DNA from 4 places in the Streptomyces sp. CA-251387 genome. Region 1 is predicted to be linked to each of the others. Evidence: riboswitches for the same ligand, from Rfam matches in the RefSeq annotation. Region 1 holds a riboswitch; each other region holds the start of a gene.

Evidence for each region. A riboswitch is a leader RNA that binds a small molecule or an ion and turns the genes downstream of it on or off. The one in region 1 is predicted to bind cyclic di-AMP.
Region 2: it holds a riboswitch for cyclic di-AMP, as region 1 does, so the genes downstream of both, ACQEV2_RS04840 (C40 family peptidase) here and ACQEV2_RS20100 (M23 family metallopeptidase) in region 1, are expected to answer to the same signal.
Region 3: it holds a riboswitch for cyclic di-AMP, as region 1 does, so the genes downstream of both, ACQEV2_RS36435 (LysM peptidoglycan-binding domain-containing M23 family metallopeptidase) here and ACQEV2_RS20100 (M23 family metallopeptidase) in region 1, are expected to answer to the same signal.
Region 4: it holds a riboswitch for cyclic di-AMP, as region 1 does, so the genes downstream of both, ACQEV2_RS25880 (NlpC/P60 family protein) here and ACQEV2_RS20100 (M23 family metallopeptidase) in region 1, are expected to answer to the same signal.

The regions. Positions count from the first base shown of each region.
Region 1 is NZ_JBNJMJ010000001.1:4,507,458-4,514,541, reverse strand. Features, by position in the region: gene ACQEV2_RS20120 (dihydrofolate reductase family protein) at 1-57, shown strand, start outside; gene trmB (tRNA (guanosine(46)-N7)-methyltransferase TrmB) at 138-989, shown strand; gene ACQEV2_RS20110 (PrsW family intramembrane metalloprotease) at 1,147-2,490, shown strand; gene ACQEV2_RS20105 (aldo/keto reductase) at 2,498-3,442, opposite strand; gene ACQEV2_RS20100 (M23 family metallopeptidase) at 3,676-4,701, opposite strand; cyclic di-AMP (ydaO/yuaA leader) riboswitch at 4,713-4,878, opposite strand; gene ACQEV2_RS20095 (PP2C family protein-serine/threonine phosphatase) at 5,112-6,197, opposite strand; tRNA gene ACQEV2_RS20090 (tRNA-Met) at 6,340-6,413, opposite strand; gene lhgO (L-2-hydroxyglutarate oxidase) at 6,789-7,084, opposite strand, start outside.
Region 2 is NZ_JBNJMJ010000001.1:1,116,987-1,124,070, reverse strand. Features, by position in the region: gene ACQEV2_RS04850 (LacI family DNA-binding transcriptional regulator) at 1-961, shown strand, start outside; partial or broken gene ACQEV2_RS04845 (substrate-binding domain-containing protein) at 1,076-2,076, opposite strand; gene ACQEV2_RS04840 (C40 family peptidase) at 2,362-4,038, opposite strand; cyclic di-AMP (ydaO/yuaA leader) riboswitch at 4,047-4,218, opposite strand; gene ACQEV2_RS04835 (NAD-dependent epimerase/dehydratase family protein) at 4,360-5,418, opposite strand; gene ACQEV2_RS04830 (choice-of-anchor D domain-containing protein) at 5,572-7,084, opposite strand, start outside.
Region 3 is NZ_JBNJMJ010000001.1:8,208,603-8,215,686, forward strand. Features, by position in the region: gene ACQEV2_RS36425 (tyrosine-protein phosphatase) at 1-660, opposite strand, end outside; gene ACQEV2_RS36430 (alpha-galactosidase) at 841-2,946, shown strand; cyclic di-AMP (ydaO/yuaA leader) riboswitch at 3,254-3,412, shown strand; gene ACQEV2_RS36435 (LysM peptidoglycan-binding domain-containing M23 family metallopeptidase) at 3,417-4,370, shown strand; gene ACQEV2_RS36440 (DUF6250 domain-containing protein) at 4,579-5,292, shown strand; gene ACQEV2_RS36445 (SGNH/GDSL hydrolase family protein) at 5,403-6,221, shown strand; gene ACQEV2_RS36450 (TetR/AcrR family transcriptional regulator) at 6,390-7,010, opposite strand.
Region 4 is NZ_JBNJMJ010000001.1:5,742,238-5,749,321, forward strand. Features, by position in the region: gene ACQEV2_RS25865 (LuxR C-terminal-related transcriptional regulator) at 1-507, shown strand, start outside; gene ACQEV2_RS25870 (NlpC/P60 family protein) at 529-1,590, opposite strand; gene ACQEV2_RS25875 (hypothetical protein) at 2,048-2,401, shown strand; gene ACQEV2_RS25880 (NlpC/P60 family protein) at 2,536-3,702, opposite strand; cyclic di-AMP (ydaO/yuaA leader) riboswitch at 3,711-3,866, opposite strand; gene pcrA (DNA helicase PcrA) at 4,252-6,738, shown strand; gene ACQEV2_RS25890 (M23 family metallopeptidase) at 6,805-7,084, opposite strand, start outside.

The DNA of each region.
Region 1 (7,084 bases):
GTCGTGCCGGAGTACGAGGAGCGGGCGAAGGCTCCCAACGGTCATCTGCTGGCCTGAGAGGTGGTGCGGCCTCGTCCTCCGAGGCCGGTTCAGGCTGAAGATGGTGGTGTCACCGGCGCCGTAAAATCGATCCCACTGTGTCTGATTCCCTCAACATTCCCGAAGCCGGCTCCCCCGGCACCCCCGCGCAGCGCGGCGTCTCCGGCGAGCATGCCCCGCACTTCCCGGGTGTCTCCGTTCGGCACACCCGGGCCAAGGGCGAGCCCCGGTTCCCGGACGGGCCCAAGGCCGATCCTGCCGGGTCGCACTTCGAGCGGCGGATCCGGAGTTTCCAGCCGCGGCGGAGCAGGGTGACCGCGGGGCAGGCGGATGCGCTGCAGCGGCTGTGGCCCAAGTGGGGGCTGGACATCGACGGGCAGCGCGTCGTCGACCTCGGGGAGATGTTCGGGAACGGGAACCCGGTCGTTCTGGAGATCGGCTTCGGGATGGGGGAGGCCACGGCCCAGATGGCCGCCGCCGATCCCGGCACCAACATCCTCGCCGTCGACGTACATACCCCCGGCCAGGGCAATCTGCTGGGCCTCGCCGACCGGAACGGGCTCACCAACCTACGCGTCGGCAACGGCGACGCCATCATCCTGCTCCGCGAGATGCTCGCCCCGGACTCGCTCGACGGGCTGCGTGTCTACTTCCCCGACCCCTGGCCCAAGAAGCGGCACCACAAGCGGCGCCTCATCCAGCCCGAGTTCCTCAGCCTTGCCGCGACCCGGCTGAAGCCCGGCGCCCTCGTGCACTGCGCCACCGACTGGGAGCCGTACGCCGAACAGATGCTCGAAGTGCTGACCGCGCACCCCGACTTCGAGAACACCCAGGCCGACGGCGGGTTCGCGCCGCGTCCTCAGTTCCGGCCGCTGACCCGTTTCGAGGGGCAGGGACTGGACAAGGGTCATGTGGTGAACGACCTGCTCTTCCGCCGCGTACAGCGGTAGGAGCAGCGGGAAGAACAGCACCTACGAGAGCACAGACAAGAGCACATACAACAGCATCTGCAGGGCATCTACAGCAGCATCGACAGCAACCCCCCACCGGCGCCGGAACCCCTCGCGCTGCTGCGGGCGGCGCCCCCGTCTCGTTAGGGTCAATGCCGTGGCCACCTGTCCCCCGTACCCGACGCACCCCACCGGTCCCACCGGCGGCGCACTGCGGCACGCGCACTGGTGGCAGAAGCGGTGGGTGCGTTACGGCGCGCTCAGCACCCTGCTCGCGCTCTCCGGGCTGGTCATCCTCGCCCTGGTGCGTGAGCAGACCGGCACCGAAGGGTTCCTGGTCGGACTCGGGCTCGCCGTCCTTCCCGTACCCCTGCTCGTCGCCTCCTTCCGCTGGCTGGACCGGGTCGAGCCGGGCCCCTGGCGCAACCTGCTCTTCTCCTTCGCCTGGGGCGCCTGCGCGGCCGCGCTGATAGCGATCGTCGCCAACAGCTTCGCGACCAGATGGATAGCGACCGCGACGGCCGATCCGTCGCACGCGGACACCCTCGGCGCGACCGTCATAGCGCCCATCGTGGAGGAGACGGCCAAGGCGGCCGCGGTCCTGCTCGTCTTCCTCTTCCGCAGACAGGACTTCACCGGGATCGTCGACGGCGTGGTGATAGCCGGGGTCACCGCCACCGGCTTCGCCTTCACCGAGAACATCCTCTACCTCGGTACCGCCTTCGGCACCGACCAGCTCTCCGGCGACAGCGGCATCGCCTCCGTCACCGCGGCGACCTTCTTCGTCCGCGTCATCATGTCGCCCTTCGCGCACCCCCTCTTCACGGTCCTCACCGGCATCGGCTTCGGCATCGCGGCGCTGTCCGGCCCGCGACAGCACCTGCGCCGCGTTCTCTTCCCGATCTCCGGGCTGCTGCTCGCCATGGGCATGCACGCCATGTGGAACGGCTCGTCGAGCCTCGGCGAGTACGGGTTCTTCGCCGTGTACACGGCCTTCATGGTGCCCGCGTTCGGCCTGCTGACCTGGCTGGTGATCTGGACCCGGCAGCGCGAGCTGAGGACCGTGCGCGAGGAACTGCCCGCGTACGTCGTCGCCGGGTGGCTGACCCCGGGCGAGCCGTACGTGCTCGGCTCGATGCGGGCCCGCCGGGTGGCCCGGCAGTACGCGCGGCGCCACGGCGGGCGAGAGGCGGCCCGGGCGGTTGGGCAGTACGAGGCGTACGCCACGTCGCTGGCGTTCCTACGCCACCGGGGGCGCCGTGGGCAGGCCGGCGCCGACTTCGTCGTACGGGAACGGGAGCTGCTGCACGAGCTGTGGGGGCGGCGGGAGTTCGCGCGTCCGGCCCTTGAACATGCGGTTGCCGCGCAGGCCTGGCCGACGTATGGGGGGCAGGCGTATGCGGCGTCGGCGCCGGTCCACTGGCAGCCGTACGGACCGGTGAACGGGCATATGTACGGTCCGCCGGCCCCGTATCCCCTCTACAACCCGTACCGGTCGTAGCAGAAGATCAGGCCGATGCGGCCGTGAGACGCCCGAGCTCGGTCTCCGTCAGCCTCAGCTCCCCCACCCCCAACAGTGCCGGCAGCTGCTCGACCGTCCGGGCCGAGGCGATCGGGGCCGCGACCGTCGGCCGGGACGCCAGCCAGGTCAGGGCCACCGTGGCCACCGGCGCCTCGTGGGCCTGCGCGATCTCGTCCAGGGCGGCGAGCACCCTGCGCCCCCGCTCCGTCTCCAGGTGCTTGCCGGCGCCCTGGGCGCGCGGGCTCCCCACCGTCGTACCGGCGCGGTACTTGCCCGTGAGGAAGCCGGACGCCAAGGCGTAGTACGGGACCGCCGCGAGGCCTTCCCGCTCGGCGAGGTCCTGGAGTTCGCCCTCGTAGGTGTCGCGGGAGACCAGGTTGTAGTGGGGCTGCAGGGCGACGTACCGGGCGAGGCCCTCGCGGTCGGAGAAGTCCAGGGACGCACGCAGCCGCTCGGCGGAGATGTTGGACGCGGCGATGTGCCGCACCTTGCCCGCCTTCACCAGCTCGTCCAGCGCGCCGATGATCTCCTCGACCGGGACTTCGGGCTTGTCGAAGTGGGTGTAGTAGAGGTCGATGCGGTCGGTGCCGAGGCGACGCAGGGAGGCGTCGGCGGCGGCCTTGATGTTGGCCGCGGTCAGGCCCTGGAAGTCGGGGTGCTGGCTGACCTTCGTGGCGATGACGACGTCGTCCCGGTTGCCGCGCGCTTTCACCCAGTTGCCGATGATGGTCTCGGACTCGCCGCCCGCGTTGCCCTCGACCCACGCCGAGTACGAGTCGGCCGTGTCGATGAAGTTGCCGCCCGCCGCCGCGTAGGCGTCGAGGACAGCGAAGGACTGGGCCTCGTCGGCGGTCCAGCCGAAGACGTTGCCGCCGAGAGAGAGCGGGGAGACCTCGAGGTCGGAGGAGCCGAGCTTGCGAAGAGAAGTCATGCTCGACATCAACGCCCTTGGCGGAAGCCGGTCTTCCGGGACGGCCGCAAATTTCCCGTAAACAAGCGGACCCCGGCCCTCCGGAAACCGGCAGCCCTGACGTGGGGGGTAAGCGTCAGGACTGCCGGGGGATCGGGGCCGGGTGATCAGAAGCGACGGATCGAAAGCAAGGGATCAGAGGCGGCTGATCAGAGGCGAGTGATCGGAAGCGGCTGATCAGAAGCGGGAGAACCTCAGGGCGTGAGGCCCTTGCTCTGCAGCCACGCCATCGGGTCGATGCCGTTCGCGCTGCCGTCGGGGTGCACCTCGAGGTGGAGGTGGGCGCCGGTCACGTTGCCGGTGGCGCCCACGCGGCCGATGACGTCGCCCGTGTTGACCTTCTGGCCGACGCTGACGCTGATCGAGGACTGGTGCGCGAACCAGAGCTCCGTGCCGTCGTCGAGGGTGAGCACGGTCTTGTAGCCGTACGAACCGTCCCAGCCGGCGAAGGTGATCGTGCCGGAGTGGACCGCCTTGATCAGCGTGCCGGACGGGGCGGCGAAGTCGAGGCCCGTGTGGTAGCCGGACGACCAGTAGGCGCCGGCCTGACCGAAGGTCGAGGTGATGGTGTACGAGGAGGTCGGCAGCGTGTACTGCTTGGCCAGCTCGGCGAGGCGCTCGGCCTCGGCCTTCTTGCGGGCCTCCTCCTCGGCGGCGGCCTTCGCGGCGGCGGCCTTGGCCTCGGCCTCCTTCTCCGCCTTGGCGGCCGCGGCGGCGGCCTCCTTCTCGGCGGCGGCGACCGCTTCGGCGGCGGCCTTGCTGTCGATCTGGTCCTGCTGCTGCTCGACCTGGGCGATGATCCGGGCCCGCAGCGCCTCACCGGCGTCGCTGGTGCCCTGAGTGGTCTCCTCGGTGGTCGCGCCCATGGTGCTCAGCGCGGTGCCGGTGTCCTCGGCGGCGGAGGAGTCGTCGTCGGAGATCAGGGGCAGGTCGGGCATGGTGATGGCGACCGGCGGCTTGCCGCTCTGCGCGCTGGCCATGCCGCCCGCGCCGACGGCGGCTATGACGCCGACGCCGAGAACCGTGGAGCTGCGCGCGAGTCCCCCGCCGCGCTGCTTGGCGACGCGATGCCTGCCACGGACCGGACGAATGGACTCCGCGGTGGGGTTCCACTCCTCGAACGGGCCCTCGTCGGTGCGGTAGCTGTCGTAGCCGAAGGTGTCGGTGCTGCGCTGACTCGGCACGAACGGGGCTTGCGGAGCAGGCCTGTTGGACGCCACGTGGGCGTACTCCTTTCCTTCCTTCTCGCCTACCGGGTTAGCTGACGGGTTCGGAGCAGGAAGGTCTCCTACGCGCGTATACCGTCCGTGACTTCACGGCGGAATCCGCGCGATTCACCCCAGGGTGGTGGTTCCCCGGTTCCCGTACTGCGGTACGGAATTCGGCGCGTGCGCACGGAGCCATCTCTTGTGACGGCTGGGACGACCGCGCTGCGTTATCGAACGTTAATAGACGCGAGGTGCGGATTCCAAGCTGTTCCTCTTGATCATTAACTATTTTCGCCGGGACTTACGGGTCATGAGCGGCCTAAATCGGGCGAGTTGGCCGGGCCTCAGGAGGCGCACAGGTATTGACGGTATGTCAGTTGTTATGCGGAGGGCGGTCGCGCGATCACCCTTGGTGAGGACGATCACGGCCGTCGTACGGCGATGAGGGCCATGTCATCCGCCATCCCGCCCCCGGAGTGCCGGCGCACCTCCGCCGCGAGCACACCGAGGAGCGCGGCCGGCTCGCGCTGTGCGTTGGCCCGCCCCGCGAGACCCTCCGCGGGGTCGTAGAACCGTCCTTTCTCGTCCCGCGCCTCGGACAGGCCGTCGGTGTACAGCAGCAGCGTGGACCCGCTCACGAAGTCGGCCTCCTCGGCCCGGTCGGGCCAGGCGCCGAGCTCCGCCATGCCGAGCGGCAGCGCGGGCTCGGTGGCGAGCAGGGAACGCACGCTGCCGTCGGCGTACAGCAGCAGGGGTGGTGGGTGCCCGCGGTTGACGAGGCGCACGATCCCGCTGCCGTGCGGCAGCTCGGCGAGTGCGGCGGTGGTGAACCCTTCGTAGGACTCGACCCCCTCGCGTCGCGTACGTTCGCGCGCCAGCGCCCGCTCCAGCCGCTGCGCCACCGCCTCCAGCGTGGCCTCCTGCTCGGCGGCCTCCCGGAAGGCCCCGATCACGACGGCGACGAACCCCACGGCCCCCATTCCCTTGCCGCGCACATCCCCCACGACGACCCGTACGCCGTGCGGGCTGTCCTGCACGGCGTACAGGTCGCCGCCGATGGAGGCGCCCTCCTGGGCTGCTTCATACCGGGCCGCGATCTGGAACCCACCGATCCGCTCGGCGGGCTCGGGCAGGACGGCGCGCTGGGCCGCCTCGGCGATCTCGCGGGCGGAGGCGAGGCGCTCGTTGCTGCGGCGGACGAGGATGTTGATGAGCACGGCGAGGACCGAGACGACCAGCACGGTGACCAGCTCGGTGATCACCTCCGCCCGGGGCAGGCCGCCGAGAAGGATGCGGAGGCCGAGCAGTACGGCGAAGGCCACCAGGCCCGTGACGGCCGTGCCGCGCTGTGAGTAGAGCGGGGCGGCGACCAGGGGAGCGGCGGTGAAGAAGGGGGCGCCGGTGAAGTCCGTGGGGGTGGAGTAGTCGTACACGCTCCCGGCCCCGATCGACAGGGCCGGGAGCAGCCGGACGAACCGGCGTGCGTACGAGATCCGCCGTTCCTCCACGTCACCAGGGTTGCCGAAGCGGGGGCGGAGGACGAGTGGGGAGGGCCGACCGGGCGAGTGGGCCGACGGGGATTCGGGGTGAGGGGGCAAAAAACACTCAGGGCCGGAACTGATCTGATCAGTTCCGGCCCTGAGCCTTCAGTAGCGGGGACAGGATTTGAACCTGCGACCTCTGGGTTATGAGCCCAGCGAGCTACCGAGCTGCTCCACCCCGCGTCGATGACTCAATAGTACGCCATCCGCAGGACCCCCAAGCACACGGCTTTCCAGGGCCTGCCTGTGATCAGTGCTTTTCGACCGTGTTGGGGGAGTTTGAGGCTTGCGGCGGCCGCAGAGGAAGATGCCACACCGTCCCGAACCCCCGCCCACCCGCAGGGGGCCGCTGTTCCTCGAGCGACGGTTCACTTCTCAGCGCCGGCCGGCATTTCAGCCCGTCCGGCCTTTGAGGACGAGGCCCTTTCGGGGCCGACGGGGGTCCAGGGGGGCGGAGCCCCCTGGCAGGGTGGAAGGGGCGGAGCCCCTTCAGGATGGGACGGGTAGGGGCGGCGGGGGCGAGAACCTCCCGGCACTGGCACCGGCACCGCCCCCCGCTCAAGCCCCCTCCAGCACCGCCACCGCCCGCCGCGCCACCTCCCGCCCGATCGGCAGCGACGCCGTCGCGGCCGGACTCGGCGCATTCAGCACATGCACGGCCCGAGCCCCCTCCCGTATCAGAAAGTCATCCACCAGCGACCCGTCCCGCAACACCGCCTGCGCCCGCACCCCCGCCGCCGCAGGCACCAGATCATCGGAGGTCACGGCAGGCAACAACCGCCGCACCGCCTCCGTGAACGCCCCCTTGGACACCGACCGCCGCAGCTCCCCGGCCCCGTACCGCCAGTGCTGCC
Region 2 (7,084 bases), 3.4 Mb from region 1:
CTCGATCGTCTTCCGTGACCTGCCGGGCGCGGGCCGGGAGACCCGTGAGCGGGTGCTGCGCGTCGCCGACGAGCTGGGCTACCGTCCGGACAACGCGGCCCGGCTGCTGGCCCGCGGCCGCAGCCGCACCCTCGGTGTGATGTTCACCGTCCACCAGACCTTCCAGGCCGACCTGGTCGAAGGCATCTACCCCGAGGCCGAGCGGCTCGGCTACGAGGTCCTGCTGTCCGCCACCGGCCAGGGCCGCACCGAGGCCAAGGCCGTCGAGGCGCTGCTCAGCCACCGCTGCGAAGCGGTGATCCTGCTCGGCCCGGACGCGGCGGCCGCGGACCTCGACGCCCTCGGGCACCGCACGGTCGCCGTCTCGGTCGGCCGCCGGGTGCCCCAGGCCCGCGTCGACAGCGTGCACACCGCCGAGGGCAAGGGCGTACGGCAGGCCATGGACCACCTCGTCGAACTGGGCCACCGCCGGATCGTGCACATCGACGGCGGCCGTGGTCCCGGCTCGGCCGAGCGGCGGCGGGCCTATCGGGCCGCGATGCGCCGCCACGGCCTGGAGGCCGAGCTGCGGGTCATCCCCGGCGAGCACACCGAGCAGTCGGGCATCGAGACCGGCCGCCTGCTGCTGGCCGAGCGCGACAGCGGGCGTCCCCTGCCGACGGCGGTCCTCGCGGGCAACGACCGCTGCGCGATGGGCCTGTTGATGGCCCTGACGCGAGCGGGCGTCGATGTCCCGCGCGACCTGTCCGTGGTCGGTTACGACGACAGCCATCTCTCCCACCTGATGCCGATCGGCCTGACCACCGTCCGTCAGGACGCGGTCCTCATGGCCGAGCACGCGGTCCGCTTCGCCGTGGACCGGCTGGAGGACCAGGACCTGGAGCCGCGCGAGGCCGTTCTGGATCCCAAGCTCGTCGTACGAGGCACGAGTGGCCCGGCCCCCGCGCAGGAAACCGCCTGAGAGTCGTACGACGCGTGCGAGGGCCGGCCCCGCAGGGCCGGCCCAGGAATTCAGCGGCGGGGTCGGCCGCGCCCCGTCGCGGTCACGGCCGACCCCGCCTGTCCATGTGTGCGCTCAGCGCGTTCCCTTCGCGGCGAATTCGGCGACGGCGTCGACGTTGTCCTTGGTGATGAAGGCGGGGCCGGTGAGGACGGGGGCGGTGCCGCCGCCGCTGAAGTTGCCGTTGGTCTTGTACAGCCACAGGGAGTCGACGGCGAGGTAGCCCTGGAGGTAGGGCTGTTGGTCGACGGCGAACTCGACCTTGCCGTCCTGGACGGCGGTGACGAGTTCCTTGTTGAGGTCGAAGGTGGCGACCTTGGCCTTGCTGCTTGCGTCGGTGACGGACTGGACGGCGGTCAGGGCGAAGGGGGCGCCGAGGGTGACGACCTGGTCGATGGAGTGGTCCTGCTGGAGTTTGGCGGTGATGGTGGACTTCACCGAGGGCATGTCGGTGCCGTTGACGTAGAGGGTGGCGGTGGTTCCCTTGAAGCCCTTCTTCAGGCCGGCGCAGCGGGCTTCGAGGGCGACGTGGCCTTGTTCCTGGATGACGCACAGGGCGTGCTGGGCGCCGGTGGCGTTGAGTTTTTCGCCGAAGGCCTGGCCGGCGATGTTCTCGTCCTGGCCGAAGTATTGGAGCATGCCGAGGCTTTTCCATCGTCGAGACCGGAGTTGAAGCCGACGACGGGGATGCCGGCGGTCTTGGCCTTGGCGATGACGGCCTTCATGGCGCTGGGCTTGGCGGCGGTCAGGGCGATGCCGTCGACTTTCTGGTCGATGGCGTTCTGGACGAGGTTGGCCTGGTTGCCGGCGCTGGGGTCGGCGGAGTAGACGAGTTTGATGTTGTCCTTGGCGGCGGCTTCGGCGCCCTTGCGGATCAGGTCCCAGAAGGTGTCGCCCGGGGCGGCGTGGGTGATCATGGCCACGGTCATGCGGGGGGTGGTGGCCTTGCCGGCCGCGGCGCCGGCGGTGTCTTCCTCGGACTTCTTGCCGCCGGAGCTGCTCGAGCAGCCGGTGGCGAACAGGGCGCCGGCCAGCACCGTGGCGGTCAGAGCGGCGGCTCGGTGGTGTCTGCGCATGTCCCATGCACCTCACTGTGCTGATCAGGGCGGATTCTCAGGTGGGGGGAGGTTCACGGGGTACCGCCCGCTGGATACGACTGGAGCGCTTTACTAGCGCGCTCTAGTGGCAGGTACTATGCGGGCGTCGGCAGGTGATGTCAATGGGCTTGTCAGGACGTACCGACAAAGCCGAGGTGGAGGGGCGTCACCGAGGGGAGGCCGAGGGACCGGGAGACGGGAAACCCGGGGAAGCGAAAGCCACCCCGCCTCGCGGAGGCGGGGTGGCGGTGGTCGGTCGGCGGATCAGGCGGGGCGTATCACGCTGTGGATCGCCGCCTCACCGGCGTAGTGGATCGACTCCTCGCGGATGGACGCTCCCGGGCCGGGGGCGTGGATCATCATGCCGTTCCCGGAGTAGATGCCGACGTGGCCGACGTGGAAGAGGACCAGGTCGCCGGGTTCGACGTAGGTGAGGGCGATTCCGCGGCCGGCGGTCGCCTGCTCCTGCGGGGTGCGCGGGAGCGTGATGCCGGCGGCCTTCCAGGCGGCCTGGGTGAGGCCTGCCCCGTCGTACGCGTCCGGGCCCGTGGTACCCCAGACGCAGGGCTTGCCGAGCTGGGCGCGGGCGAACTCCAGGGCCCGCAGGGCTCGGGTGTCCTGGGGTGCGGTGGACGTGGCGACGCTCGTGCCCGGAGCCGGGCTTGTGTCCAGGGCCGGGCTTGTGTCCGGGGCCTGGCTCGTGGCGAGGGCCTGGCTCGTGTCCAGAGCATGGCTCGGGGCGAGGACCGGACTCGTGTCCAGAGCGCGGCTCATATCGAGGGCCGGACTCGTGTCGAGGGCCCGGGGGTGGAGTGTCTGACCCGCGCCGAGGGTTTGGCTTGTGGTGGCGACCGTGGGAGTGTCGGCAGACCAGCCTGCGGTGCCTGCCCAGGCCGTCGTGTCGGCCGGGACCGGCGTCAGGTCGGCCGCCCCCAGCTCCTGCAGCGCCTGCCACTGCGTCTCGGCCGCGGCCTGGACCGGAGCCGGTGTGGAGCTCCAGGTGTCGGTGGGCTCGAGCGCGGTCGGCGTGGCGCTCCAGGTGTCGGCGGCCGGTGCCTCGCTCGGCGCGGTCTCGATCGGCGCGAGCGTGGTGCCCTGCTTCGCGGTGTACGCGGACAGCAACTGGCGGGCCCGGTCGAGCTTGCGCCGGCTCTGCTCCTTGGTCGTCCGCAGTGAGGACCGCTGCTGCGGATCGGCCGTCGACTCGGTCGCGGGCGCGGTGGTCGGGGCGGGCAGGGCGAGGGCGGTCTGGATGCTCTGGGTGCTCTGCGTGTCCTGCGTGTGCTGGGTGGCCCAGGTGGTCTCCTGCGGGGCCTCCGGAGCGGCCGGCAGGGCGGCGACGGGGCCGGCGGTCAGCTCTGCCACGGGAGTTGTGCCGGTGGCCGGAGCGGACGTCAGTTCGGCGACCGGGGCGGCGGGGAGCTCCAGGGCGGCGCGGCCGGATGTCTCGCGACCCCGGTCGATGAGGCCATCGACCGCACGCTCCGCAGGACGCGCGGGCCGTGTCCCGCTGGGACGGTCCGGCACCCTGTCGCTCGGCAGCCTCGCCGGGACGGTCGGACCCAGCTTCGAGCGGGCCACGTCGAACCACTGGCGGGCGACGCTGTCGAGGGCGGCGTCGCTGCGCCTGTTCTCGTCCCGCCGGACCGCCGAGGCGGACCCGCGTCCGGCGCCCGTCGGCCGGTCGGCGCGCCCCCGCGGTCCCGTCGCCGCCGCGCGGGTGGCGTTGAAGGTCCCCGTGTCGGACTCGGCCCGGTCGTAGAGGGAGCTGACCCGTCGGCTGACCTCCTCGCGGCTCGGCGTCTCGTCCCCGACGGAGGGGGCGGCGTTGGCCGTCTGTGCGAGCAGGGCCACAGAGGTGAGGGCCGCCGACGCGAGTGCGGAATTGCGCATGCCGGGCAGGCTCAAAGCCCCCGGACGCGCGGTGCGTTCCGGCGTCATGGGCGACGTACTCCTTCCGTATTCCGCCTACCGAGTTAGCTGACGGGTTCGGGCGGTCGGTCCGGAAGGTGTGCCCTACGGTCCTTGCCCCGAAGGGCAGTTGGCCGATTCACCCCAAGTTCGGTTGGGTCCCCGGCTCCAGTGGCCCTGCGGGCGCACCGGACTCGGCGGAGGCCGCGCGTCCCGGCGGGTTCGCCGGAGGTCGTCGCGCGGCCTGACGGGTAACTTAACCAACTTGTGTGTCTCACGTGAAGATTGACGTGTGAAATGTCCGATACGTTTTTGTGACCTTCGACGCTCGGAGCGGATCGAGGGCCGAATTCACTTCGCGGCGCGCTGGCTCCGCCACGCCGCGTAATGATCGAGGATCGTCTCCTCGATCGGGCGGTAGGTGATGCCCAGTTCGCTCACGCTCCGGCTGTTGTCCACCTCGAAGCGGATGCCGAGGTGCTTGCGGATGTAGTCCTGGGTCAGCCCGAAGGCCGGGCCGAGGACGCGTACGGGCCAGTGGGGGAGTGCGGTGCGCGGGAGGCGGAGGTCGCGGGGGTACCGGGTCCGCAGGATGCGGGCCATCTCGTGGAAGGACGTCATGGTCCGGGCGGCGAGGATGTAACGGCCCTTCGCGTCCGGGTTCTCCGCCGCCGCGATGTGCGCGTCGGCGACCTCGCGGACGTCCACCGTGGTGAAGCTGAAGTCCGGTGCGCCGTAGAAGAAGTAGCCCTTGAACAGCTCCTCCAGCAGGAACAGGCTGCCGGACTCCGAGGCGGGCGTGAGAGAGGGGCCCAGGATCAGGCCGGGGTTGACCGACACCATCCGCCAGCGGTCCTGGGCGGCCTCCGCGTCCCACGCCGCGCGCTCCGCGACCGTCTTGGCGTAGTGGTAGGGGTTGTTCTCCACCGTGCTGGTGGTGTTGAAGTACCGCTCCGACAGCACCGCGCCGTCCATGTCCAGGACGTCCGCGTAGTCGCCGAAGATCGCGCCCACGGTGGAGGTGAGGACGAGCCTGTCGACCGTCGGCGTCCGCTCGATGGCCGCCAGCACATTGCGCGTGCCGAGCAGGGCCGGGTCGACCATGTCCCGGCGGCCGTCCTTGATCTTCTCCGGCATGCGGAACGGCGACGCCACATGGCACACCACCCGGCACCCGCTCATCGCCTCGTCGAAGGCGCCCTCCGTCAGCAAGTCCGCCTCGAACAGCGAGAGTCGGCCCGGATGCGCGTCCTGCAACTCCCGCAGCGGCCGTACCTTCGCCGTGTCGGCCGTGCTGCGCACGGTGGCGTGGACCTCGTAGCCGCGCTCCAGAAGCCGCCTGACCAGATGACTGCCGACGAACCCGCTGCCACCGGTGACCAACACGGCCCCCGACCCGTTGCCGCCCACCCTCACTCCTTCTCCCGACTGCTTCTCCCGCGCGGAAGCCGGTCGATCACGGTAGCGGCGATCCCTGTGCACGGCCATGAGTTCGAGGGCGCCGGGGACGGGTTCCCCGAGGTGCAGCCGGGTACCGAACAGCCGTCTGCAGACCGGGTCCGGTCATACTCCGTTGCCGCGGAGGCGGATGACGTGGGGGCTGTCCTGGGCGTTGGTGCTGATCCTGAGGCTGCCGAGGAGTTCCCCTCGAGCGGGCGGGGTGAACGTGACGTCGACCGAGCGGGAGTCGCCGCCCCGCAGGACGGCACCGGTACACGTGTCCGCCGTCTTGGCGAAGCCGGCCGCACCGTCGGCGAAGTCGACATGTTGGACGGTCAGCGCTCCGGAGCCGGTGTTGGTCAGCTGCACCGTCCGGGGAGCGGAGGCGGAGGCGACCGCCTGGTCGCCGAAGTCGAGGGCGGCGGTGCTCAGTGCCACATGAGGAGCCACCCCGGTTCCGAGCAGGGCAGCGGTGTGGGTCCGGCCGAGGCCGTCGGTGACGCGTACTTCGCCGGCGCGGGGGCCCTCCGCCGTCGGGAGGAAGATCACCCTGATCCGGCAGTAACCGTTCGGCCGCAGCACACTGCAGGAGTGGTCGTGGCGGAAGTCGCCGCTGACCGCGAGGCTCTGGATCGTCAGCTCGGCGTTCCCGGTGTTGGTCAGCAGCAGGTCCTGCCGTGCGCTGAACGAGCCGACCGGCTGCGCATCGAAGGTCAGCCCCGGCGGATCGAACGTCACCACCGTGCCCAGACCGGTGCCGGTCAGCGGCACCGAGAGGCCGGGCACGGGAGCCGCGCACCGCGCGACGAGCTCGGCGTCCCGTACGCCGATCGCCGTCGGCCGGAAGGTCACCTCGACCGCACAGGAGCCTCCGGGGGCCAACGGGCCGCCGGTGCAGCCCTGTTGGACCGCGTAGTCGCCCGCCGCGGCTCCCGTGACCGTCACCGAGGTCACGGTGATCGGATCGGTTCCGTTGTTGGTCAGGGTCACATGGTGCGGTGTGGCCGCACTGCCCACACGCTGCGGCGGGAAGCCGACCGCGGTCGGGTCGGCGCCGCACAGGGGCGCGGGGACACCCGTGCCGGTGAGCGCGACGGTGCGGGGGCTGCCGGGAGCGTTGTCGGTGATCCGCAGTTCGGCCCTGCGGGGTCCGAGTGCGCTCGGGGTGAACAGGACGGCGACCGTGCACGACCGCTCGGGCGGGATGGTCTCCCGTCGGCAGCGGTCCTCGGCGAGTTGAAAGTCACCCGCGTCAGGTCCCACGAGATCGACGGCGCCGATCTCCAGATCGAGCACCCCTTCGTTGCTCACCGTCACCGCCCTGGGCAGCCCGTGGGTGGTGAGCGGCTGGTCACCGAAGGCGAGTGCGGCGGGATTCAGCAGCGCGATCGGGGCGGCCACCCCGGTGCCTTCCAGCGCGACGGCGACGGGTCCGTCCAGCGTGTCGCCGTCGAGCGTGAGCGTGCCGGCCAGCGGGCCGGCGTGTCCGGGGGTGAAGACCACGTCCAGAGCGAGGCTCCCGCCGGGTGGCAGGGCGGTGTCCGGCAGCGGCGTGAGGACACGCCACTCCCGGCTGACCGCGAGGCGAATCCGGGCAGCCGGGCGGGACCCGGTGTTGGTGACCGTGATCTGCTGC
Region 3 (7,084 bases), 3.7 Mb from region 1:
GAACAGCGGGCTGAGCAGTTCCATGACCTCGGGGGAGTAGGCCGAGGCGGCGCTGCTGCTGCGGTGCACCTTGTAGCGGCGGTGCTTGGCGTTGGACTCCAGGTAGTCGGCGAGGATCGCCTCGCGCTCGACGCCGAGGGCGAGCAGCGTGACGGCGATGGACAGGCCGGCGCGGTCCTTGCCCGCGGCGCAGTGCATGAGGGCGGGGACGCTGTCATCAGTGAGCGCCTGCAGTACCTGGGAGTGCTCGGCCGTGCGCTCCTTGATGATCCTGCGGTACGAGTCGATCATCCGGTTCGCGGCCTTGCCGTCCGCGAGGATCTCCCGCAACTGGTCGATGTCGCCGTCGCGGACCATCTTCCAGAACTCGGCGCCGTCCGCCGGGTCGCTCAGCGGCAGATTCACATTGCGCACGCCCGGCAGCTCGACGTCCGGACCCTCGAGCTTCTGGTCGGCCGCGTTGCGGAAGTCGAAGATCGTGTGCAGGCCCAGGGAGCCGAGGAAGGCGGCGTCCTCCTCGGTCGCGTGCGCGAGGTGGCCGCTGCGGAACAGCACCCCGTACCGCACCCGCCGTCCGTCCACGGTCGGAAGGCCGCCCACATCCCGGAAGTTGCGGACTCCGGCCAGCTCGGGCTCGGTCGACGGGATCTGCTGCGTCACGGGGGCTCCTCCCAGTCGGCCCCGCCGGCGCGGCTCGGCGGTGCGGCCGACGGGGTGCGCTCTCGACCATACGACATGGCTTCCTGGGGCAATGAGTTGTCCACAGGCGTTGCATCGGAGGCTCGCGGCCCGTGATGATGTTCCGGCTTGATCGGACCTGTTCGAATATGTGAGGGCTTGATGCTGGAGATCTCCGACCACGGGCGTACCTGGGTTCTTTCCGGGCCGACCAGCAGTTACGCCCTCCATCTCACGGACGGCGACGAGCTGCTGCACCTCCACTGGGGCCCGCGCATCGCGCTGGCCGACGCCGAGGAACTGGCCGCCCGGGCGCTTCCGCAGTACCGGGGCTTCGAGTCCCCGCTCGACGGACACGAGGAGTACCCCGTCGAGGGCGGCCCCCGCTTCGTACGGCCGGCCCTGTCCGTGCGCACCGACGAGCGGCGCGGCACCGAGTGGACCTTCGAGGCGTACGAGACCGAGGGCGCGGAGAGCGTCGAGGGCGCGGGGGGTGCTCAGGGCGGGGAACTGCGGCTGCGGTTCCGGGACGGCGGGCTGGGCATCACGCTGCACTACCGGATGCGTGACGACGTCGTGGAACGCTGGGTGACCCTGGACAACCAGGGGCCCGACCTGGAGCTGCTGCGCGCCGACTCCGCCACCTGGACCCTGCCCGACCGCGAGGACTGGCGGCTGTCGCAGCTGCACGGACGCTGGGCGGCGGAGTCCCGGCTGACGCAGTCGTCCCTCACCTACGGTGAGAAGGTCCTCGGCAGCCGCCGCGGCCACACCGGGCACCCGCTCCTGCCATGGGTCGCGCTCGACACCGACGCCACCGAGGAGCGCGGTGAGGTGTACGGCTGCGCCCTCGCCTGGTCGGGGTCCTGGCGGATCGCGGTGGCCCAGCTGCCGGACGCGCGCGTGCAGATCACCGGCGGGGCCGGATACGACGACTCGGGTCTGTTGCGGCTGGCGGCGGGCGAGTCGTTCGTGACGCCCGTCTTCGCCGGGCTGTGGAGCGACGGCGGCTTCGGGGGCGCGAGCCGGGCCTGGCACGCCTATCAGCGCGCCCATGTGATCCCTGACGCCGATCAGGACCGGCCCGTGCTGTTCAACTCCTGGGAGGCGACCGAGTTCGACATCTCCGAGGAGCAGCAGGGCACCCTCGCGCGGCGGGCCGCGGCCATCGGTGTCGAGCTGTTCGTCGTGGACGACGGCTGGTTCGGGGCGCGCACCAGCGACCGCGCCGGACTCGGCGACTGGACGCCCAACCCGGACCGCTTCCCGAACGGCCTCAAGCCGCTCGCCGACTATGTGCACGCCCTCGGCATGCAGTTCGGCATCTGGGTCGAGCCGGAAATGGTCAATCCGGACAGCGAGCTGTACCGCGCCCACCCGGACTGGGTGCAGTACCAGACCGGACGAAAGCGGACGGAATTCCGCAATCAGCTCGTACTGAACCTCGCCCGCGAAGACGTCCAGGAGTACCTCTGGAACCAGCTCGACGGGCTCCTCTCCAGCGCCCCGATCGACTACGTGAAGTGGGACTTCAACCGCTGCTTCACCGACGCGGGCTGGCCCGGCGAGCCGTACCCGCAGCGGCTCTGGGTGGACCACGTCCACGCCTTCTACGCCTTGCTGGACCGGCTGCGCGCCGCTCACCCGGGCGTCGCCTTCGAGTCCTGCTCGGGCGGTGGCGGCCGGATCGACCTGGGCGTGCTGAGCCGTACGGACCAGGTGTGGACGTCCGACAACACCGACCCGCTCGACCGGCTCGCCATCCAGCACGGCTTCAGCCAGATCCATCCGGCGCGGGTCATGGCGGCGTGGGTCACCGACAGTCCGAACAACCAGCTCAACGGCCGGGTCAGCTCGCTGCGCTTCCGGTTCGTGAGTGCCATGGCCGGGGTGCTCGGCGTCGGCGGCGACCTCACGCAGTGGACCGAGGCGGAGCTTGCCGAGGCCCGGGAGTGGGTGGAGCTCTACAAGGAGATCCGGCCCCTCGTGCAGCGCGGGGATCTGTACCGGCTGCGGCCTCCGCGGGGTGGGCTGAGCGCGGTGCAGTACGTCCTCGGTGACGAGACCGTCGTCCTCGCCTGGCTCCAGGCGCAGAGCTACGGCGAGGCCGTACCGGCGCTGCGGCTGAGGGGGCTCGACCCGACAGCATCGTACGAATGCCGCGAAACGGGCGAAGTTCACAGAGGTGCCGTATTGCTGCATCACGGACTGCGTACCGGATTGCACGGCGACCTTGATGCGGCAGTTATCCGACTGCGTCGCATCTAGTTGTTCTGTCCGAATTGGTGCCTTCATTCCAACTCGCTCTGGATTGAGGAAAGCTGGAGCGGCGTCACGTGAGGAGCGTCATATTCGTGACCGAGCGTCGCCCGTCATGTTCACGTAATTCACGTGATTTTCAAGGGGTTTTGTGCCGGGCGACGCGCCGATAATTCACTCAGGGTGACCGGGAATTCCCACAAGGGATCAACAGGAACGCATTCGGACGGAACCTCTCACTTGTTCCCGTGCGTCTTCCTCGCTTACGTTCGCCACCAATCCGGACGGACGCCGAATCCTGCCGCCGACCGGAGCCCGCACCGACTCACCCGACCATGGCAGGAGCGGGGGACCCACAGGTACAACCGCCTGTTCCGGTCTCCGGAACAGGCTAGGGGTAAAGCCGCGTTACGGCGCGGCCGGGCATCTCCAGCCCGCACCCGACAGCTCACCTCGCAGGCGCCGGAGAGGAATTCGCCATGCCCGCGAAGGGTAAGCACCGCCGCCCGAAGTCCCCGCGCCTCACCCGCTCCATCGCCGTCGCCGGAACCGGCGGCGCCGCTCTCGCCCTCCCGCTCTTCGGGGCCACCGGCGCCCATGCCGCTCCCTCGCAGTCCGCTTCGGAAAAGGCCGTTCAGTCCCTTCCGGTCGTCGAGAAGAAGGCGGCCGAGAAGGAGGCCACCGAGAAGAAGACGGGTGTGCGGACCTATTCGGTGAAGGTCGGCGACTATCTCTCGAAGATCGCCGACGAGCAGAACGTCAGCGGTGGCTGGAAGAAGCTCTACGCCGACAACCGCGAGGCCGTCGGCGAGGACCCGTCGCTGATCCACCCGGGTCTGAAGCTCACGATCGGCGGCCAGAAGGCCGCGACGAGCGCCCCCAAGTCCTCGCCGTCGTCCTCCTCTTCGTCCCCGAAGTCGTCCTCGAAGTCGTCCTCGAAGTCGTCGTCGGACTCGTCCGCCGCGAAGTCCTCCGCTTCTAAGACGACCAAGGCCGCTGAGAGCGCCGACACCGCCCCCGCCAGTGGTTTCAGCGCCCCCGTCTCCGCGGCCTCCGTCGCCACCGCGTACAAGGTGGCGGGCAGCATGTGGTCGAGCGGCTACCACACCGGCGTCGACTTCGCCGCCGCTACCGGCACCCCGCTCAAGGCGGTCGGCGCGGGCACCGTCGTCTCCGCCGGCTGGGCCGGCGCGTACGGCAACCAGGTCGTCATCCGGCTCGCCGACGGCTACTACGCGCAGTACGGCCACCTGTCCTCGCTCTCCGTCTCGGCCGGCCAGACCGTGACGGCGGGTCAGCAGGTCGGCCTCTCCGGCTCGACCGGCAACTCGACCGGCCCGCACCTGCACTTCGAGATCCGCACCACGCCGGACTACGGCTCGGACGTGGACCCGGTCGCCTACCTCCGCTCCAAGGGCGTCGCCATCGGCTGACCCGCGCCGACTCCCCCGCTCTCGGCTTCGCTCGAGCGGGGGGACTCCCATCGCCTGACACGCCGCCGAAGGCCGGACCCTGATCCCCGGGTCCGGCCTTCGGCGTGTCCGGGGTGTCGACAGGAAGGGGGTGATGGGGAAGAGTGATCTCCGCTCAGCCGCTGCAAGCGCTTTCTAAGGTCAACGCCCCTATGAAGGAGTCCCGTTCGTGACGACCACGCGCAGAGCATTCGGAATCCTCGCGGCTGGGGCCGCCCTGGGCGCACTTGCTCCCGCGGGCGCGGCGGGTGCCGCGTCCCACCGCCGGCTCATCGCCCACGACGACTTCCGCCATGGCCTCGCCCAGTGGGTGACCGAGTTGCAGGACGGCGGCACGATCACCGCGTCGCGCGGTGTGCTGGAGATCGACGTGCCGAGCGGTGCCACGGTGTGGTTCAGGAGACGCCTCGAAGGGCCGTACCTCCTTGAGTACACGGCCACCGCCGTGTCGGAAGGCGGGGCCAACGACCGTGTGTCCGACCTCAACAACTTCTGGAACGCCACCGACGTCCGTTCCCCGGACGACCTGTTCGCCACGCAGCGGGGCGGTGCGCTGGCGGAGTACGACTACCTCAAGACCTATTACGCCGGTTACGGCGCCAACTACAACACCACGACGCGACTGCGCCGGTACGTCGGCGAGGTCGGAGCCCGCCCGCTGATCTACGACTACACCGAGCCGCTGCTGGTGCCCAACCAGCCCAACCGGGTCCGTGTCGTCTCCGACGGGTCGACCGTGCGGTGGTGGAACAACGGACGGCTCGTCTTCGACTACGTCGACCAAGAGCCTTACCGCAGCGGGCACTTCGCGTTCCGGACCGTATGGAGCCACTTCCGGATCAGCGACTTCCGGGTGTGGCGGTTGAGCCTAAAACGCCCCTGATCAGAGGCTTATTCCAGGTTTGGCCAACACTTTAGGAGTGGCTTATCTCACCGCCCGTCAACCCTTCCTTACGGTCGCGTAAGTCACATTCAAAGGTGAATCATGCCCGTGTGGCAGGCGATTCGAAGAGTGACAGCAGATCAGAGATCGGGTCGTACGTCGCGGTGGGGGACAGCTTCACCGAGGGCGTCGGCGACCCCGGCCCCGACGGGGCGTTCGTCGGCTGGGCCGACCGGTTCGCGGTGCTGCTCGCGGACCGGCGGCCCGAGGGCGACTTCAACTACACCAACCTCGCCGTGCGCGGCAAACTGCTCGACCAGATCGTGGAGGACCAGCTCCCGCAGGCTGTGGAACTGGCCCCGGACCTGGTCTCGTTCTGCGCGGGCGGCAACGACATCATCCGGCCCGGCACCGACCCCGACGAGGTGGCCGAGCGCTTCGAGCGGGCGATCGCCCGGCTCACCTCCGCGGTCGGCACCGTCATGGTGACGACCGGCTTCGACACCCGTGGCGTACCCGTGCTGAAGCATTTGCGCGGCAAGATCGCCACCTACAACGGCCATGTGCGGGCCATCGCCGACCGGTACGGCTGCCCCGTGCTCGACCTGTGGTCCCTGAAAACCATCCAGGACCGCCGGGCCTGGGACGACGACCGGCTGCACCTCTCTCCCGAGGGGCACACGCGCGTGGCGCTCCGCGCGGGGCAGGTCCTCGGCCTGGAGGTCCCGGCCGACCCGGACCAGCCCTGGCCGCCGCTTCCGCCCCGTGGCACCCTCGAGATCCGCCGGGACGACGTCCACTGGGCGCGCGAGTACCTGGTGCCGTGGATCGGGCGGCGTCTGCGGGGCGAGTCGTCGGGCGACCATGTGACGGCCAAGGGAGCGCTGTCGCCGGACGACATCAAGATGCGGATCGAATCGGTGGCTTGAGACGGTGCGTCGTTAGTGGTCGTTGGTGTGGGCCGCGTCCTGTTCGGGGGCGTGGCCCACGCGGCTGTCGTGGCTGTGATGAACGCCCACGCGGCTGGCCGTGGCCGTGGTGAACGCCCACACGGCTGCCGTGTCCGTGGGGGACCGACCGCTCGGCGATAGGCGACCTCACCGCGCCGACGCTGTCAACGCCTCCCGCTTCAGCCCGAGTTCCCGGGCGAGTGCCTCGTCCACCCACTCCTGGGCACGCGCGCGTGACACCGCGCCCGGGTACGACGTCAGCTGTACGGCGAGCCCGTCGAGAAGAGCCGTGAGGCGCAGGGCCGTGCCGGCGGGGTCGGGGCAGCGGAACTCGTCCGCGGCCACGCCCTGGGCGATGACCTCGGCGAGGGCGGCCTTCCACTGCCGGTCCAGTTCCCGTGTGACCTGCCGCAGTGCGGGCTCGCGCAGCGCCGCCGCCCAGCCCTCGATCCACAGCCGCCAGCCCTTGGCCTGTCCGGTCGGCGCGTACCAGCGCACCGCCGCCCGCAGCCGGCGCAGCGCCGTCGTACGGCGGCCGAGGAGTCTGCGCAACCGGGCCAGGTCGCCCTCGGCCGCATGGGTGAACGCGGCCGCGACCAGCTTCTCCTTCGTGGCGAAGTGATAGAGCACCAGCGCGTTGCTCACCCCGAGCGCCGAGGCCACGTCGGCGATCCTGACCGCTGCCACGCCCCGCGCCTCTATCTGCTCCACGGCGGCCCGCAGCAACTCCTCACGCCGCTCCGCCACGCTCAACCGCACTCTTGCCACTTCGTCACCCTAGGCCCTGTCGGCGAATTCCCGCCCGCCTGGGTGGCGCCTGGCGCGTACCTCCCCAGAGGGGG
Region 4 (7,084 bases), 1.2 Mb from region 1:
GAGGTCGTCCTCCTCGACGTGCACCTCCCGGGTGGCGGCGGCGTCGAAGTGCTGCGCCGCTGCGCCGCGTTGATGGCGGACACGGAGCAGCCCGTGCGCTTCCTCGCGCTCTCCGTCTCGGACGCGGCGGAGGACGTGATCGGCGTGATCCGGGGCGGTGCGCGCGGGTACGTGACGAAGACGATCACCGGCACGGATCTGGTCGACTCCATCTTCCGGGTCCAGGAGGGCGACGCGGTGTTCTCGCCCCGCCTCGCCGGGTTCGTACTGGACGCCTTCGCCTCCACCGACGCCCCGCCCGTCGACGAGGACCTCGACCGCCTCACCCAGCGCGAGCGGGAGGTGCTGCGGCTGATCGCCCGTGGCTACGCCTACAAGGAGATCGCCAAGCAGCTCTTCATCTCCGTCAAGACGGTCGAGTCCCATGTCTCGGCGGTCCTGCGGAAGCTCCAGCTGTCCAACCGGCACGAACTGACGCGGTGGGCGACGGCCCGGCGCCTGGTCTGAACCCGGTCCCGGTCTGCTCGCTCACACCACCCGGGTGGCGCCCGCGAACGGCATCTCGTCGAGCGGGGCCACCCGGACCGGTGCCGACGGGTTCGGGGCGTGGATCATCTGGCCGTTGCCGATGTAGAGGCCCACATGGCTGATGCCGGAGTAGAAGAACACCAGATCGCCCGGGAGGAGTTCGGAGCGGGAGACACGGCGTCCGGCGTCGATCTGGGCATACGTCGTACGGGGCAGGGAGAGGCCGGCCGCGCGGTAGGCGGCCTGGGTGAGGCCGGAGCAGTCGAAGGCGTCCGGACCGGTCGCGCCCCAGACGTAGGGGCTGCCGAGTTTGGAGTAGGCATACGAAATGGCGGCCGCAGCCCGTGAGTTGGGGGCCTGTGCGGCGGCGGAGCCGGGGACTGCCAGGGCGTCGCGGGCGCTCGTCGAGGAGCGTGCGGCGCGGCTCGCGCTCCCCTGGAGCTGGGCGCGCTCCTCGGCGGTCAGCCGGGCGAGCAGCCCCCGGGCCGTGTCCAGCTTGCCGGTGATCGTGTCCTTGTGGCGGTGCAGTTCGGCCTGGCGGGACTTCAGCGAGGTCAGTTCGATGCGTGCGGCGCCGCGCAGCTGCTCGATCTCCCGCAGCTGCTCGCGGATGCCGGCGACGGACGCCGCCTGCCGGTTGCCGGCGCGTTCGGCGAACTCCGCTCCGTCGAGGTAGCGGTCGGGGTCGTCCGAGAGCGCGAGCTGAAGGGCCGGGTCGAGACCGCCGTCGCGGTACTGTGCCGCCGCCATCGAACCCAGCGCGTCCCGCGCCGAGTTGAGCTTCTCCGTCCTGCGCGCGGCCTCATCCTGCAGGGTCCGGATCCGCCGCTCGGCCGCGTCCGCCTTCTCCTTCGCGCCGTTGTACTTCTCGGTGGCGACTTCCGCCTCCTGGTACAGCTTGTCCACCTTCGCCTTGACCTGCGCCGGTGTCAGCTGTGGTTCGGCATGTCCGGTCCCGTCGAAGCCGGTTGCGCTCGCCGCGCCCGCCAGGGCGATCGTCCATGCCGTGCGGGCCGTACTGCCGCCGACCGAGCGCTGACGGGGCTTTCGATGCGCTGCCACGTGGACTGCACGTCCTTTCCTGCGACCGCCTGGTCCCGCTGCGTCTGCCAGAGCGGCGGACGTATCACCGCCCCGGGAGAACGGCGGCGTATGAGCGCCTGGGGGAGCGGACGTACGACCGCCCCGGGGTGGGTTACGCGTCCGGCGGCGGCCCACACAGGGGGAGCGGGACGCCGCCGGACTTTTCTCGGCGGTGGTGTCCGACTGCCGCCCCTGGCCCGGGCGGCGGTGGGGAGCCGGTCACCTGGTGGAGGACGCTAAACCTCACCGTGTCGGGTCGGTGACGCGTTGTGCGGAAGTGCCGGGAGCGGACCGGGGGATGACCGTAAGTGAGCGTGATCCCGGAACGGGGGCGTCGGGTCAACGCGGGGTGATGACCGATGTGGCGGTTTCGGGGGTCGCCGGGAATGGGGGGTGCTATGGGGCGCATATATGCAGCGGATTAGGCTCCGGCTTCATGGACGTACTCATCCATCTCTTCGTCGGCCTGCACATCATCGGTATCGCCGCGCTGCTCGGTGGTTTCCTCACGCAGATGAAGGCGATGGGTCAGGGCACCGCCCGGTTCGTCCCCGCCATGCTGCACGGAGCCGTGACCATGCTGGTCACCGGGGTGATCCTCGTCGGGCTCAACCAGGCGGACGATCAGTCCGTCAACAACATCAAGATCGGCGTGAAGCTGGCGCTGCTGATCGTGATCCTCGGGCTCGTGTACGTGAAGCGGGACGAGGAGAAGGTGGAGAAGGGCCTCTTCGGGCTCGTGGGGCTGCTGACCGCGGCGAACGTCTTCATCGCTGTTCTGTGGACCTGACCTCGGTCTCGAGGGCGGTTCCTGGCCTGGTTCCGGGGCCGGCCCCGGAACCACGTCCGGTGTAGGTCCGTGCCGCCTCTGCGATGGCCACGCGCGCGTGCGGAAGCAGTGGGCCACGCGCGCGTGGGTGAACGTCAGGCCGGGCGGACCACGCTGTGGATCGACGACTCTCCGTCGTAGTAGATCGACTCCTCACGGACGTACGCGCCGGGCTTCGGGGCGTGGATCATCATGCCGTTGCCGATGTAGAGGCCCACGTGGGTGACGTCGTCGTAGAAGAAGATCAGGTCGCCGGGCTGCGCGTTGGAGAGGGGGACCGTGGTGCCGGCGTTGACCTGGTCGTAGGTGACGCGGGGGATGTCCACGCCGGCGGCCTTCCAGGCGGCCTGGGTGAGGCCGGAGCAGTCGTAGGAGTCGGGGCCGGTGGCGCCCCAGACGTACGGCTTGCCTATCTGGGCGCGGGAGAAGGCCAGGGCCTTCTCGGCCTTGGTGGCGTACGAGGAGTCCGTCGCGGATGAGTCCGACGTGCTCGAGTCGGACGGCTGCTCGGTGCTCTCCTGCTGCTGGGCGGCCTCCTGGCGCCGGCGCTCCGCCTCCGCTTGCTGCCGGGCCAGCTCCGCTGCCTTGCGTGCGGCTTCCTCCTGCTTGCGCTTCTCGATCGCGGCGAGGCGTGCCTTTTCCTCCGCCGTCAGCTTCGAGAGGAGTTCCCGCGCGTCGGACAGCTTCTGCTGGACCGTGGACTTGGCCTTCTGCAGGTCGTTCTGCGACTCGGTGAGCGTCTCGAGGCTCTGGGTGGCCTCCTGACGCTTCTTCATCGTCGTGGACTGCTGCGTGAAGTAATCGTCGACCGCTTCCTTCTGACGACCGGTCATACGGTCCATCAGCTGGGTCTGGTCGAAGTAGTCCTGCGGAGTGTCCGCCAGGAGGAAGGTCGCGGTGTCGGGGGCGGCGGCTCCCGTGCGGTACTGGGCGGCGGCGTTGCGGCCGAGCTCCTCGCGTGCGTCGTTGAGCTCCTGGGTGCGCTTGGCGACGTCGTCCAGGAGGGTGTCGACGCGCTTGCGCTGCTTCGCGGTCTTCTCCTTGGCCGCGTTGTACTTCTCGGTCGCCGACTCCGCCTGGCGGTAGAGGTCGTCGACCTTCTTCTCGACCTCTTCGAGGCTCGGCTTGTCGTCCGTGGAGGGGCTCGCGTTGGCCGTCTGGGACAGCAGGGCCACGGAGGTGAGGGCCGCCGTGGCGAGGGCGGGGGTCCGTATGCCTGCTACGCGTGTCCCTGCGGGACGCGACTTGCGGTGCGACGCCAAGGGAGGCGACTCCTTCCGTGCTCCGCCTACCGAGTTAGCTGTCGGGTTCGGGCGGGTGGTTCCGGAAGGGTTGCCCTACGGCCGGTCCCGGGAGGGAAGTCCGGCCGATTCACCCCGGGTTCGGTGGGTCCCCGGCTCCGGTCGCAGTGCGGCGTACCGGACTCGGCGGAGGCCGTGCGGCCCGGCGACGTTCGCCGGTGGGGGTCGTACGGCCTGCCCGGCACGGTAGCCAACTCGTGTGGCCCCTGTGAAGGTTGATGTTCGATATGCCCGATACATTTTCGTGACCTTGAGTCAGAGCGTCGCCGATCACGATGGGTGACGGTGTGTTTGTGGTGATTTGAGGTCTCTGGGGTATGTGGCGGCGTATACGCCTGTCTGGGCGGCTTGTGCCATATTTAAGTCTTGATCACGGGCCGTGGCAGGGTGGTTCTGCAGGGTGAGATTCCGTCGGGTGGGCGGGTTTCGGAAGATCATCGGGCTCGGAAACAGGCGATGTTCTCAGGGCGGCGGCGGGCTGTCAGTGGGGCGCCCTAGACTCGGAGAGCGATGAGCAGCCTCTTTGACGACAGCTTCCTGGCGGACCTCCAGGCCCCACGGGCCCACGAGGAGGAATCCCCGCCACCGCCCGAGGACGATCACTCTCCGGAACCGGTTCCGGACGATCTGTTCGGCGGGAAGTTCGACGTGCCTCCGGACCGGGACGCCTACTACCGCGACGGCGCCCCGCGCCCGGCCATCGACGCGGCCGCGCTCCTGGAAGGGCTGAACGACAACCAGCGCGCCGCCGTCGTCCACTCCGGCAGTCCGCTGCTCATCGTGGCCGGCGCGGGGTCCGGCAAGACGCGTGTGCTCACCCATCGCATCGCCCATCTGCTGGCGGAGCGGAATGTGCATCCGGGGCAGATCCTCGCGATCACCTTCACCAACAAGGCCGCGGGCGAGATGAAGGAGCGCGTCGAGCAGCTCGTCGGCCCGCGGGCGAACGCGATGTGGGTGATGACCTTCCACAGCGCGTGCGTGCGCATCCTGCGGCGGGAGAGCAAGAAGCTCGGGTTCACGTCGTCGTTCTCGATCTACGACGCCGCCGACAGCAAGCGGCTGATGGCGCTCGTGTGCCGGGATCTGGATCTTGATCCGAAGCGGTTCCCGCCCAAGTCCTTCAGTGCCAAGATCAGCAACCTGAAGAACGAGCTGATCGACGAGGAGGACTTCGCGGCGCAGGCGAGCGACGGCTTCGAGAAGACCCTCGCCCAGGCCTATGCCTTGTATCAGCCGCGGCTGCGCGAGGCGAACGCCCTCGACTTCGACGACCTGATCATGACGACGGTCAATCTGCTGCGCGCCTTCCCGGACGTCGCCGAGCATTACCGCCGCCGCTTCCGGCACGTCCTGGTAGATGAGTACCAGGACACCAACCACGCCCAGTACGCGCTCGTGCGCGAGCTCGTCGGTACCAGCGAGCACCCGGTGGACGTGCCGCCGAGCGAGTACGACATCCCGCCCGCCGAGCTGTGCGTCGTGGGTGACGCCGACCAGTCGATCTACGCCTTCCGCGGCGCCACCATCCGCAACATCCTCCAGTTCGAGGAGGACTACCCGGACGCGACGACGATCCTGCTGGAGCAGAACTACCGCTCGACGCAGACGATCCTCTCCGCCGCCAACGCGGTGATCGAGCGCAACGAGTCGCGTCGGCCCAAGAACCTGTGGACCAATGCGGGTGCGGGGGCGCGGATCACGGGCTATGTCGCGGACACCGAGCACGACGAGGCGCAGTTCGTCGCCGACGAGATAGACCGCCTCACGGACGCGGGCGAGGCGAAGGCCGGGGACGTCGCCGTCTTCTACCGGACGAACGCCCAGTCCCGTGTCTTCGAAGAGGTCTTCATCCGCGTCGGCCTGCCCTACAAGGTCGTCGGGGGGGTCCGGTTCTACGAGCGCAAGGAAGTCCGGGACGTGCTGGCCTACCTGCGGGTGCTGGCCAACCCCGAGGACTCCGTGCCGCTGCGGCGGATCCTGAACGTGCCCAAGCGGGGCATCGGCGAGCGCGCCGAGGCGATGATCGACGCCCTTGCGCAGCGGGAGAAGATCAGCTTCCCGCAGGCGCTGCGGCGCGTGGACGAGGCGTACGGCATGGCCGCGCGGTCGACCAATGCCGTCAAGCGGTTCAACACGCTGATGGAGGAGCTCCGTACGATCGTCGAGTCGGGTGCCGGGCCGGCCACCGTCCTGGAGGCGGTGCTCGAACGGACCGGCTATCTCGCCGAGTTGCAGGCTTCCACGGATCCTCAGGACGAGACCCGCATCGAGAACCTTCAGGAACTCGCGGCCGTGGCCCTGGAGTTCGAGCAGGAGTCGGGCGAGGGCGAGGCCTCCGGCGGGCTCGCGGACTTCCTGGAGCGGGTCGCGCTCGTCGCCGACTCCGACCAGATCCCGGACGAGGACGAGGACGGCTCCGGCGTCATCACCCTGATGACCCTGCACACCGCCAAGGGTCTGGAGTTCCCGGTCGTCTTCCTCACCGGCATGGAGGACGGCGTCTTCCCGCACATGCGCGCCCTCGGCCAGAACAAGGAGCTGGAGGAGGAGCGGCGGCTGGCGTACGTCGGCATCACGCGCGCGCGTGAGCGGCTGTATCTGACGCGCTCGTCCATGCGCAGCGCGTGGGGGCAGCCGTCGTACAACCCGCCCTCCCGCTTCCTGGAGGAGATCCCGGCGGCGCACGTGGACTGGAAGCGGACGGGGGCGACCGCGCCCATGTCCTCCGGTCCCGCGGCGGGCGTGGCGGCCTCCCTGTCGTCGTCCCGCTCGCGCTCCTCGGCGTCGGGCGCGTCCGGCTTCGCCACGCGCCGCACCTCGGAGAAGCCGGTCGTCCAGCTCGCGGTCGGGGACCGGGTCACGCACGACCAGTTCGGACTCGGCACCGTGATGGCGGTGAAGGGCACGGGCGCGAACGCCGAGGCGACGATCGACTTCGGGGACACCAAGCCGAAGCGGTTGCTGTTGCGGTATGCGCCGGTGGAGAAGCTCTAGCTTCCCTGGAGCACTGAACCCCCGCCGCAATGGCGGGGGTTCACAGGGTGAGTGGTGTGCGCTGCCTTACGACGGTTCCAGGCCGTGGCTGCGCAGCCAGGAGAGCGGGTCTATCGGCGAACTGCCGGACGGCCGGACCTCGAAGTGCAGATGCGGGCCGGTGGAGTTGCCGGAGTTGCCGGAGTACGCGATGGGGTCGCCGGCCTTCACCGTCGTACCGGAGGCGACGCGGTAGCTGGAGAGGTGGCAGTACCACGTCTCCGTGCCGTCCTTCGCGGTCACGATCATCATGTTGCCGTAGGCGCTGTTCCACTGCGTGCGGACGGTGCCGTCGGTCGCGGCCATG